DNA from 3 places in the Leclercia sp. AS011 genome. Region 3 is predicted to be linked to each of the others. Evidence: predicted binding sites of a transcription regulator. Region 3 holds the regulator's gene; each other region holds the start of a gene.

Region 1 (3,549 bases), on a different contig from region 3:
GAACAGGATCCAGACCAGCCAGAACAGGCCAAAGGCCATGGTCGCCATCGACAGCGTCAACGCGAGGCGGTTCTTCATGCGGCGCTTCGCCTGCATTTTGCGGCGTGATTCTGCCAGCTCCACGGTGTTTTGCATTTCGAGCGTTGCCATTAGCGTGCCCCCTCATTTTTCGCCAGGCGCATGATCATCACTTTGGAGATCGCCAGCACGATGAAGGTGATAACAAACAGAATTAAGCCCAGCTCCATCAGCGCGGCAACGTGCAGGCCCGATTCCGCTTCAGCGAATTCGTTAGCCAGCGCCGAGGTGATGCTGTTGCCCGGCATGTAGAGCGAGGCGCTGTCGAGCTGGTAGGTGTTACCGATGATAAAGGTCACGGCCATGGTTTCACCCAGCGCGCGGCCCAGACCCAGCATGATGCCACCGATCACCCCATTTTTGGTGAACGGCAGGACGATACGCCAGATAACTTCCCAGGTGGTGCAGCCGATGCCGTAGGCCGACTCTTTCATCATCACCGGGGTCTGTTCGAAGACATCGCGCATCACCGCCGCGATGTAAGGAATAATCATGATGGCGAGGATCACGCCTGCGGCCAGAATACCGATACCGAATGCCGGGCCGGAGAAAAGCGCACCCACAAACGGGATGGCGGAGAGAACGTTGCCCACCGGCTCCTGGAAGTACGTCGCGAACAGCGGCGCAAAGATAAACAGGCCCCACATGCCGTAAACGATACTCGGGATCGCCGCCAGCAGTTCGATGGCAATACCCAGCGGACGCTTCAGCCAGTTCGGTGCCAGTTCAGTCAGGAACAGGGCGATACCGAAGCTCACCGGCACGGCAATCAGCAGGGCGATAAACGAGGTCACCAGCGTGCCGTAGATTGGCACCAGCGCACCGTAGATATCGTTCGGGGCATCCCACTCTTTGGTCCACAGGAAGGAGAAACCGAATTTCTGGATGCTCGGCCAGGAGGAGAAAATCAGAGACACGATAATGCCGCCCAGCAGCAATAGCACAATCAGCGCAGCCAGTTTTACCAGCGCGCTGAAAATCATGTCACCTTTTTTACCCGGCGGGTTAAATGCAGGCTTGGTTGCAGCCATAAATTACTCTTCTGTTTGAGACGTCTTACGAAAGTTGGCGGGAAAGCTCACGCCCCCGCCATCTTCGTCAAAAATATCCTGTTAGTACAGCGCTTTACCGCTGCTGTCTTTCACGTTGGTTTTCCATGCAGCACGAATCTGCTCAACCACGCTGTCCGGCAGGCTGGCGTAATCCAGGTCGTTAGCCTGTTTGCCGCCGTTTTTGTATGCCCAGTCGAAGAACTTCAGCACTTCTGCGCCCTGCTCAGGTTTCTTCTGATCTTTGTGGACCAGGATGAAGGTGGTGGAGGTGATTGGCCACGCGCCTTCGCCTTTCTGGTTAGTCAGGTCCTGAGCGAAGGATTTGCTCCAGTCCGCGCCTTTCGCCGCGTTAGCAAAGTTCTCTTCGGTCGGGCTTACTGGTTTACCGTCAGCAGAGACCAGTTTGGTGTATGCCAGGTTGTTCTGCTTGGCGTAAGCGTACTCTACGTAGCCGATTGAGCCAGGCAGACGCTGTACGAAAGCGGCGATACCGTCGTTACCTTTACCGCCCAGACCGGTAGGCCAGTTCACGGTAGAGCCAGAACCGACTTTGGATTTCCACTCTTCGTTCACTTTCGCCAGGTAGCTGGTGAAGACGAAGGAGGTGCCGGAACCGTCAGCGCGACGAACCACAGCGATGTTCTGCGAAGGCAGCTTAACGCCCGGGTTCAGTTTGGTGATGGCTTCGTCATCCCATTTTTTGATTTTGCCGAGGTAGATATCGCCCAGGGTTTTGCCATCCAGCACCAGTTCGCCGGACTTCAGGCCAGGGATATTCACCGCCAGCACAACACCACCGATAACGGTCGGGAACTGGAACAGGCCTTCCTGCGTCAGTTTTTCATCCGACAGCGGCGCATCAGATGCACCGAAATCAACGGTATTCGCGGTAATTTGTTTAACGCCACCGGAGGAGCCGATACCCTGGTAGTTCACCTTGTTACCAGTCTCTTTCTGGTAGGTATCAGCCCATTTGGCATACACCGGCGCAGGGAAGGTTGCACCAGCGCCAGTCAGGCTTGCCTCTGCAAAGACAGAGAACGCGCTCATCGATAAGGTCGCGGCGACAACAGTTGCGACAGTGGTACGCATAACTTTCATAATGTCTCCTGCAAGATTTTCGTAAATCGTTGTTTAGTGGCTACGATGAGCAAAATAGGACAAACAGGTGACAGATAAATGTACGAATTATGACAGTTTTATGACAGCGAGAATTTCGCTTTGGGAAAGTTTAAATAAAGATTAAAAATCAGCATGTTAGATATGATTATGACGCTAAGATTTCAGAAAAATTTTCTTTCCGTGACACTGAAAAAGTTAGCTGAAGATGACAGTTTGTCATTAAAAAATGCGGATAAAAAAGCTCCACCCGAAGGTGGAGCCTGAGGGGATTACTCTACGGTAACGGACTTCGCCAGGTTACGCGGCTGGTCAACGTCGGTACCTTTGATCAGCGCGACGTGATACGACAGCAGCTGCAGCGGTACGGTATAGAAGATTGGCGCGATCACCTCTTCCACATGCGGCATCTCGATGATGTGCATGTTGTCGCTGCTGACGAAACCGGCATCTTTATCGGCGAAGACAAACAGAACGCCGCCACGGGCGCGAACTTCTTCGATGTTGGATTTCAGTTTTTCCAGCAGTTCGTTGTTAGGTGCCACCACGATCACCGGCATATCCGCGTCGATCAGCGCCAGCGGGCCGTGTTTCAGCTCGCCTGCGGCGTAGGCTTCCGCGTGGATGTAGGAGATCTCTTTCAGCTTCAGGGCACCTTCCAGCGCGATCGGGTACTGATCGCCACGACCGAGGAACAGGGCGTGATGCTTGTCGGAGAAGGATTCCGCCAGGGCTTCAATGCGTTTGTCCTGAGAGAGCATCTGCTCAATACGGCTCGGCAGCGCCTGCAGGCCATGCACGATGTCATGCTCAACAGAGGCATCCTGGCCTTTCAGGCGGGCCAGTTTCGCCACCAGCATCAGCAGAACCGTCAGCTGGGTGGTGAACGCTTTGGTGGAGGCCACGCCGATTTCGGTGCCAGCTTTAGTCATCAGCGCCAGATCGGATTCACGCACCAGCGAGGAGCCCGGCACGTTACAGATCGCCAGCGAACCGAGGTAACCCAGCTCTTTAGAGAGACGCAGCGCCGCCAGGGTATCGGCGGTTTCACCGGACTGGGACAGGGTGATCATCAGGCTGTTACGGCGCACGGCCGATTTGCGATAGCGGAATTCAGAGGCGATTTCCACGTCGCACGGCACGCCGGCCAGCGCTTCAAACCAGTAGCGGGAGACCATACCGGAGTTGTAGGAGGTGCCGCAGGCGACGATCTGAATATGCTCGACGTTAGCCAGCATCTCGTTGGCGTTAGCACCCAGTTCGCTCAGATCCACCTGACCGTGGCTGATGCGCCCGGTCA
Region 2 (3,549 bases), 390 kb from region 3:
CCGGGTTACGTACGCTTGAAGCGCAGGCCGACTGGGTGCTGGTGGAAGGGGCGGGCGGCTGGTTCACGCCCCTGTCGCAGGCGCAGACCTTCGCCGACTGGGTGCTGGCCGAGCGTCTGCCGGTGATCCTGGTGGTGGGGGTGAAGCTGGGCTGCATTAACCACGCGATGCTGACCGCGCAGGCGATTCAGCAGGCGGGGCTGCATTTTGCTGGCTGGGTCGCGAACGGGGTGGTGCCGCCCGGCAAACGCCATGCCGAATACATGGCGACGCTCCAGCGCGTGCTGCCTGCACCGCTGTTGGGCGAGATCCCGTGGCTGGGCGAACAGGCCGACACTTCTGCCGTCGGGCAATATCTCGACCTTACTGCGCTGACGCCGTCGGCCCCATCCAGTGGGCAATCAGCGGGTCATCCAGCTCGCTGACCCGGCCCTGGGCCACGTTGCGCCCCCGGTAAAGCAGGCAAAAGCGATCCGCCACCCGACGGATCAGGGAGAGGTGCTGCTCGGCCAGCAGCACCGAGAGCCCCAGCTCCCGGTTGAACCTCAACAGCAGCTGCGCCAGCTTGAGGCTAAACAGCTGCCCGGTACCGCGGCTGGGCTCGTCGAGGATCAGCAGGCGAGGGCGGGTCACCAGCGCGTTAGCCAGTGCCAGCTGGTACTGTTGGTCGTCGTTAAGACCCGAGGCCCGCTGCTGGCGCAGCGGGTAGAGCTCCGGAAAGAACTCAAACACGTCGCGGCTCACCGATCCGCCCGCGACGCCTTTCGCCATCAAGGCAATATGCAGATTCTCCTCCACCGTCAGTTGCGAAAAGATCCGCCTGTCCTGCGGGACAACGCTTATTTCCGCCCCGGCCGGGTGTAATTCACCGGGGGTCTCGTGCCAGACCATGGTGCCGCTGGCGATGGGCAGCAGGCCGGCAATACAGCTCACGAGGGTGGTTTTCCCCATTCCGGGCAGCCCGACGACGCCAGTACAGACGCCGGGCGGCAGATCGAGGTCAACGTTCCACAGGGTGTGGCGATCCCCGTAATACTGGTTTACGGCGCGCAGGCTTAACATGGTAGTGCTCCTTTTCAGGCATCGGTGTCCGCAGAGACTCTGCAAGACTCTTGCCACTGCCCTGAAAACAGCGATTAAACCTTTATTTTTCGGATTAGGTTCAAAATTCAGCCTGGCGAGGGCAGGGAGATGCACTGCATCGGTGCCCCCAATGATGCGCCTGGTGCAGGTGCTATTTTGGCTAAAATGTGAGCAGTGCCTCACCAATTCGTTAGCTGTTTTTTGTCATCCGATCGCCAAAATTGGGTGATAAAATTTTTTTACCGTCGCGCTGTGGGCAAAAACCGGGAACGAGCCGAGTCACGTTCCGTATGGGCTGGAGGCAGTTATCCACTATTCCTGTGGATAACCATGTGCATTAGAGTTAGAAAACACAAGGTAAGCGAGAGAATACGCGGCTTGCGCCTGAATTGCTGCGAAACGCGTCTTTTTGAAAACTTTATTGCAGATCAAAGCGTTAAATAAAAGCAATCATTGTCATCAAAGTGTCAATTTGATGGGCTAAAGTCCGGCGGCTCGCCTTGACAAATGTTAAAAAACAAAAAATTCTGGGGATAACCCACCCCTGCTGGAATTTTATCCCGCCGCAGTCGAAATTTTACGCAGCTTTGCTTGATTCTGACGGGTGCTGGCACAAAATGGCGCAGATGTTACTGGGATTATATCCAGTATAAATTACTGGCAAAAATGGCCATCAGGAGTAAAATTACACACCTGCCGTATTAATCATCATCAGGTCGCCGTTCATGAGTAAACCGTTCAAACTGAATTCCGCTTTCCGTCCTTCTGGCGATCAGCCCGAAGCGATTCGCCGTCTGAAAGAGGGGCTGGAGGATGGGCTTGCGCACCAGACGCTGCTGGGGGTGACCGGTTCGGGTAAAACCTTTACCGTCGCCAACGTGATCGCCGATCTGCAGCGCCCGACGATGGTGCTGGCACCCAACAAAACCCTGGCCGCACAGCTGTACGGCGAGATGAAAGAGTTCTTCCCGGAAAACGCGGTGGAGTACTTCGTCTCGTACTACGACTACTATCAGCCGGAAGCCTACGTCCCCAGCTCCGATACCTTTATCGAAAAAGATGCCTCGGTGAACGAGCATATCGAGCAGATGCGTCTCTCCGCCACCAAAGCCCTGCTCGAACGGCGTGACGTGGTGGTAGTAGCCTCGGTATCCGCCATTTACGGCCTCGGCGATCCCGATCTCTACCTGAAGATGATGCTGCACCTGACTCAGGGGATGATCATCGATCAGCGCGCCATCCTGCGGCGTCTGGCGGAGCTGCAGTACACCCGCAACGATCAGGCGTTCCAGCGCGGCACCTTCCGCGTTCGCGGTGAAGTGATCGACATCTTCCCTGCGGAGTCGGACGACTTCGCCCTGCGCGTGGAGCTGTTCGATGAAGAGGTGGAGCGGCTGTCGCTGTTTGACCCGCTCACCGGCCACGTGGAGTCGATTATTCCGCGCTTCACCGTCTATCCGAAAACCCACTACGTGACCCCGCGCGAGCGTATCGTGCAGGCGATGGAAGATATCAAAGTCGAGCTGGCGGATCGCCGCAAAACGCTGCTGGAGAACAACAAGCTGCTGGAAGAGCAGCGCATCAGCCAGCGTACCCAGTTCGATCTCGAGATGATGAACGAGCTCGGCTACTGTTCCGGTATCGAAAACTACTCCCGCTATCTCTCTGGGCGCGGGCCGGGCGAGGCGCCGCCAACCCTGTTTGACTACCTGCCGGCGGATGGCCTGCTGGTGGTGGACGAATCCCACGTGACCATCCCGCAGATTGGCGGGATGTATCGCGGCGACCGGGCGCGTAAAGAGACCCTTGTGGAGTACGGCTTCCGCCTGCCGTCCGCGCTGGATAACCGTCCAATGAAGTTTGAAGAGTTTGAGGCGCTGGCACCGCAAACTATCTACGTTTCCGCGACGCCGGGCAATTACGAGCTGGAGAAATCCGGCGACGAAGTGGTGGATCAGGTGGTACGTCCGACCGGCCTGCTGGATCCGATTATCGAAGTGCGTCCGGTTGGCACCCAGGTGGACGACCTGCTGTCGGAGATCCGCGCCCGCGCCGCCATCAACGAGCGCGTGCTGGTCACCACCCTGACCAAACGTATGGCGGAAGACCTGACCGAATACCTCGAGGAGCACGGCGAGAAGGTGCGCTATCTGCACTCGGATATCGACACCGTGGAGCGTATGGAGATCATCCGCGACCTGCGCCTGGGCGAGTTCGACGTGCTGGTGGGGATCAACCTGCTGCGAGAAGGGCTGGATATGCCAGAAGTGTCGCTGGTGGCGATTCTGGACGCCGATAAAGAGGGCTTCCTGCGCTCCGAGCGCTCGCTGATCCAGACCATTGGGCGCGCCGCGCGTAACGTCAACGGCAAAGCGATTCTGTATGGCGACAAGATCACCCCGTCAATGGCGAAAGCGATCGGTGAAACCGAACGCCGTCGTGAGAAGCAGCAGGCCTACAACGAAG
Region 3 (3,549 bases):
GCTCGGCGGTAAAGTCGATTTTCCATTCGCCCTTGAGCGAGTTGAGGTTTTTCAGACGCAGGCTGAGAATTTTCATGCGTTATCCTCGTCGTTATCCAGCGCGTGCAGCGCATGGCTGAACAGCTCGTTTAACCGCGCCCGCTGTGCATCGTCGAGAGTCTCCTGCGCCAGGCGGCGTTCAAAGACCTCCTCCACCCGCAGCTCGCTGAGGGTTTCACGCAGGCTGTTGGCGAGGAGCTTCTCGCGCAGTTCGCGGCTGCGCCGCACCAGCAGTACCTCCACCGGCAGATCGTCCGTCAGCTGCTGAATCTTACGCTGCATGTCGTGCAGGTACTCCTCGGTGGCAATTTCGATATCCAGCCAGACGGGAGGCGTCTGCTCCACGCCACGCCACTGCTCCAGTTGGGCAGCGATGGCCGCCAGATCGCCCTTCAGCACCGCCAGCGGTTGGGTCATGGGCACCTCCAGAGCGTCAACGGCGCTGAGCTTGCCCTGGTCAAAACTCACCAGATGCACGCTTTTGCTTTTGCCGGTTTCATCAAAGCTGAGGGGGATAGGCGAGCCGCAGTAGCGAATGTGGTCGCAGCCGCCAATCTTCTGTGCCCGGTGGATGTGGCCCAGCGCGATATAGTCGGCCGCCGGGAAATGCTGAGCGGGGAAGGCATCCAGCGTGCCGATATAGATGTCACGTACCGCGTCACTTTTACTGGCCCCGACGGTGGTGAGATGGCCGGTGGCGATAATCGGCAGGAGGCTGTCACCGCGCAGCTGGCAGGCGGCGGTATACTGATCGGCATAATAGTGGGTGATGGCCTCTAACAGCTGCTGCTGCTTCTCGATCCCCGAGAGGCCCGCCTGGCTTTTCATCACGTCACGCGGGCGTAAGAACGGGATGGGGCAAAGCACCGCTCCGGGCGTCCCGTCGCGTTTGTGCAGAATTTGCGGCCCGTGCCCGGCGCTGGCCACCACGGTGGTGTTAAGAAAGGCCAGAATTTCACGGGATTCATTCAGCGTGGCCACGGAATCATGATTGCCGGCCACAATCACCAGATGGCATCCGGTCTTCTGCAGGTTGACCACGAAACGGTTATACAGCTCTCGCGCATAGCTCGGCGGCGATCCGGTGTCGAAGATATCCCCGGCCACGAGGATGGCGTCGACCTGGTGGGATTGCGCCATCTCAAGCAGCCAGTTGAGGAAGGCTTCATGTTCGGCGGCGCGGCTTTTACTGTAAAAGTTCTGTCCCAGATGCCAGTCCGAGGTGTGAAGTATGCGCATAACAGATCCGTGGCAAAAAAAAGTAAGCGGGATTATAAACATTCAGGGGGAGGAAGATAACCGCTACAATCAGGGCGGCCAGAAAACAACGGCTTGCCTTTACTGGCGGGCAGGTTTTTCATAAATCTGTCATAAATCTGACGCATAATGACGCCGTATTACAAACATGTAACCTAAATAAGACAGGGCTAAGTATGGCGAGACGTATTCTGGTCGTAGAAGATGAAGCACCCATTCGTGAAATGGTCTGTTTCGTGCTCGAACAAAATGGCTTTCAACCGGTGGAAGCTGAAGATTACGACAGCGCGGTGAATCAGCTCAACGAACCCTGGCCCGATCTGATCCTGCTCGACTGGATGTTGCCCGGCGGCTCTGGTCTGCAATTCATCAAACACATCAAACGTGAAGCCTTAACCCGCGATATTCCGGTGATGATGTTGACCGCCCGTGGGGAAGAGGAAGATCGCGTTCGCGGTCTGGAGACCGGGGCGGATGATTACATCACCAAGCCTTTCTCACCGAAAGAGCTGGTAGCGCGTATCAAGGCGGTGATGCGCCGTATTTCACCGATGGCGGTGGAAGAGGTAATTGAGATGCAGGGTCTGAGCCTCGATCCCACCTCACACCGCGTGATGACCGGTGAAAATCCCCTCGATATGGGGCCGACGGAATTCAAACTGCTGCACTTCTTCATGACCCACCCGGAACGTGTCTACAGCCGCGAGCAGTTGCTCAATAATGTCTGGGGCACTAACGTCTATGTTGAAGACCGGACGGTGGATGTGCATATTCGTCGTCTGCGTAAGGCCCTCGAAACCAGCGGTCACGACCGCATGGTGCAGACCGTCCGCGGCACGGGTTACCGTTTCTCAACCCGTTTCTGAACAATGACAGGAGTGTGACGCGTGCTGGAACGTCTGTCATGGAAAAGGCTCTGTTTTGAACTGATATTGTGCTGTATTCCGGCCCTGATCCTCGGGGCCGTTTTCGGTTATTTACCCTGGTTTTTGCTGGCGGCCGTCACCGGGCTGCTGGTCTGGCACTTCTGGAATCTGCTCCGCCTCTCATGGTGGCTGTGGGTTGACCGAAGCATGACGCCCCCGCCGGGAAGCGGGAGCTGGGAACCTCTGCTGTATGGCCTGCACCAGATGCAGATGCGTAATAAGAAACGCCGACGCGAGCTGGGCAGCCTGATCAAACGCTTTCGCAGCGGCGCAGAATCCCTTCCTGATGCGGTAGTGCTTACCACCGAAGAGGGGGCAATGTTCTGGTGCAACGGACTGGCGCAACAGCTGCTGGGCCTGCGCTGGCCGGACGATAATGGACAGAACATCCTCAACCTGCTGCGCTACCCCGAGTTCGCGCAGTATCTGAAAAAACGCGATTTTACCCGTCCGCATAATCTGGTGTTAAACAATGGTCGCCATCTGGAGATCCGCGTCATGCCCTACAGCGACAAACAGTGGCTGATGGTGGCGCGGGATGTAACGCAGATGCACCAGCTGGAAGGGGCCCGGCGCAACTTCTTTGCCAACGTCAGTCACGAGTTACGCACCCCGCTGACGGTCTTACAGGGCTATCTGGAGATGATGCAGGAGCAGACCCTCGAGGGCGCCCCACGGGAAAAAGCGCTGCAGACCATGCGCGAGCAGACGCAACGCATGGAAGGACTGGTGAAGCAGCTGCTGACCCTCTCCCGCATTGAGGCCGCGCCAACCCTTGCGCTCAATGAAACTATCGATGTGCCGATGATGCTGCGGATGTTAGAGCGTGAGGCGCAAACCTTAAGCCAGCAGCAGCACCAGATCACCTTCGAGGTGGATAACAGCCTTAAAGTGCGCGGCAGTAACGATGAGCTGCGCAGCGCCATCTCCAATCTGGTCTATAACGCGGTGAACCACACGCCCGCAGGGACCCACATTATCGTGCGCTGGCAGCATGCCCCCACCGGGGCGGAGTTCAGCGTGGAGGATGATGGCCCGGGTATCGGCCCGGAGCATATTCCGCGCCTGACCGAGCGTTTTTATCGGGTTGATAAAGCCCGTTCCCGCCAGACGGGCGGCAGCGGACTGGGGCTGGCTATCGTGAAACACGCTATCAATCACCACGACAGCCGTCTCGATATCGTCAGCACGCCGGGCAAAAGCACGCGTTTCAGTTTCGTGATCCCGGAACGTTTGATTGCCAGTAACAGCGCCTGATCAGCCCCCTGTAATCAGATATTGCCACAGGCCAGCGTAAGCTGGCCTGTTTGCTTTGCAGTCAACCGAA

What was found. Region 3 encodes PhoB, which activates phosphate uptake and scavenging genes when phosphate is short. Its sites were predicted from a motif close to CTGTCATAAAACTGNCNNAT; they were not measured.
Region 1: pstS (phosphate ABC transporter substrate-binding protein PstS) is a predicted target of PhoB. The motif match lies at 2,319-2,338, and genes of this name have one in related genera.
Region 2: uvrB (excinuclease ABC subunit UvrB) is a predicted target of PhoB. The motif match lies at 1,537-1,556, and genes of this name have one in related genera.

What each region holds. Positions count from the first base shown of each region.
Region 1 is NZ_JBBCMA010000005.1:32,523-36,071, reverse strand. It holds gene pstA (phosphate ABC transporter permease PstA) at 1-150, opposite strand, end outside; gene pstC (phosphate ABC transporter permease PstC) at 150-1,109, opposite strand; gene pstS (phosphate ABC transporter substrate-binding protein PstS) at 1,191-2,231, opposite strand; gene glmS (glutamine--fructose-6-phosphate transaminase (isomerizing)) at 2,522-3,549, opposite strand, start outside.
Region 2 is NZ_JBBCMA010000001.1:2,121,051-2,124,599, reverse strand. It holds gene bioD (dethiobiotin synthase) at 1-425, shown strand, start outside; gene WFO70_RS10080 (ABC transporter ATP-binding protein) at 364-1,062, opposite strand; gene uvrB (excinuclease ABC subunit UvrB) at 1,809-3,549, shown strand, end outside.
Region 3 is NZ_JBBCMA010000001.1:2,515,508-2,519,056, reverse strand. It holds gene sbcC (exonuclease subunit SbcC) at 1-76, opposite strand, end outside; gene sbcD (exonuclease subunit SbcD) at 73-1,278, opposite strand; gene phoB (phosphate response regulator transcription factor PhoB) at 1,473-2,162, shown strand; gene phoR (phosphate regulon sensor histidine kinase PhoR) at 2,184-3,479, shown strand.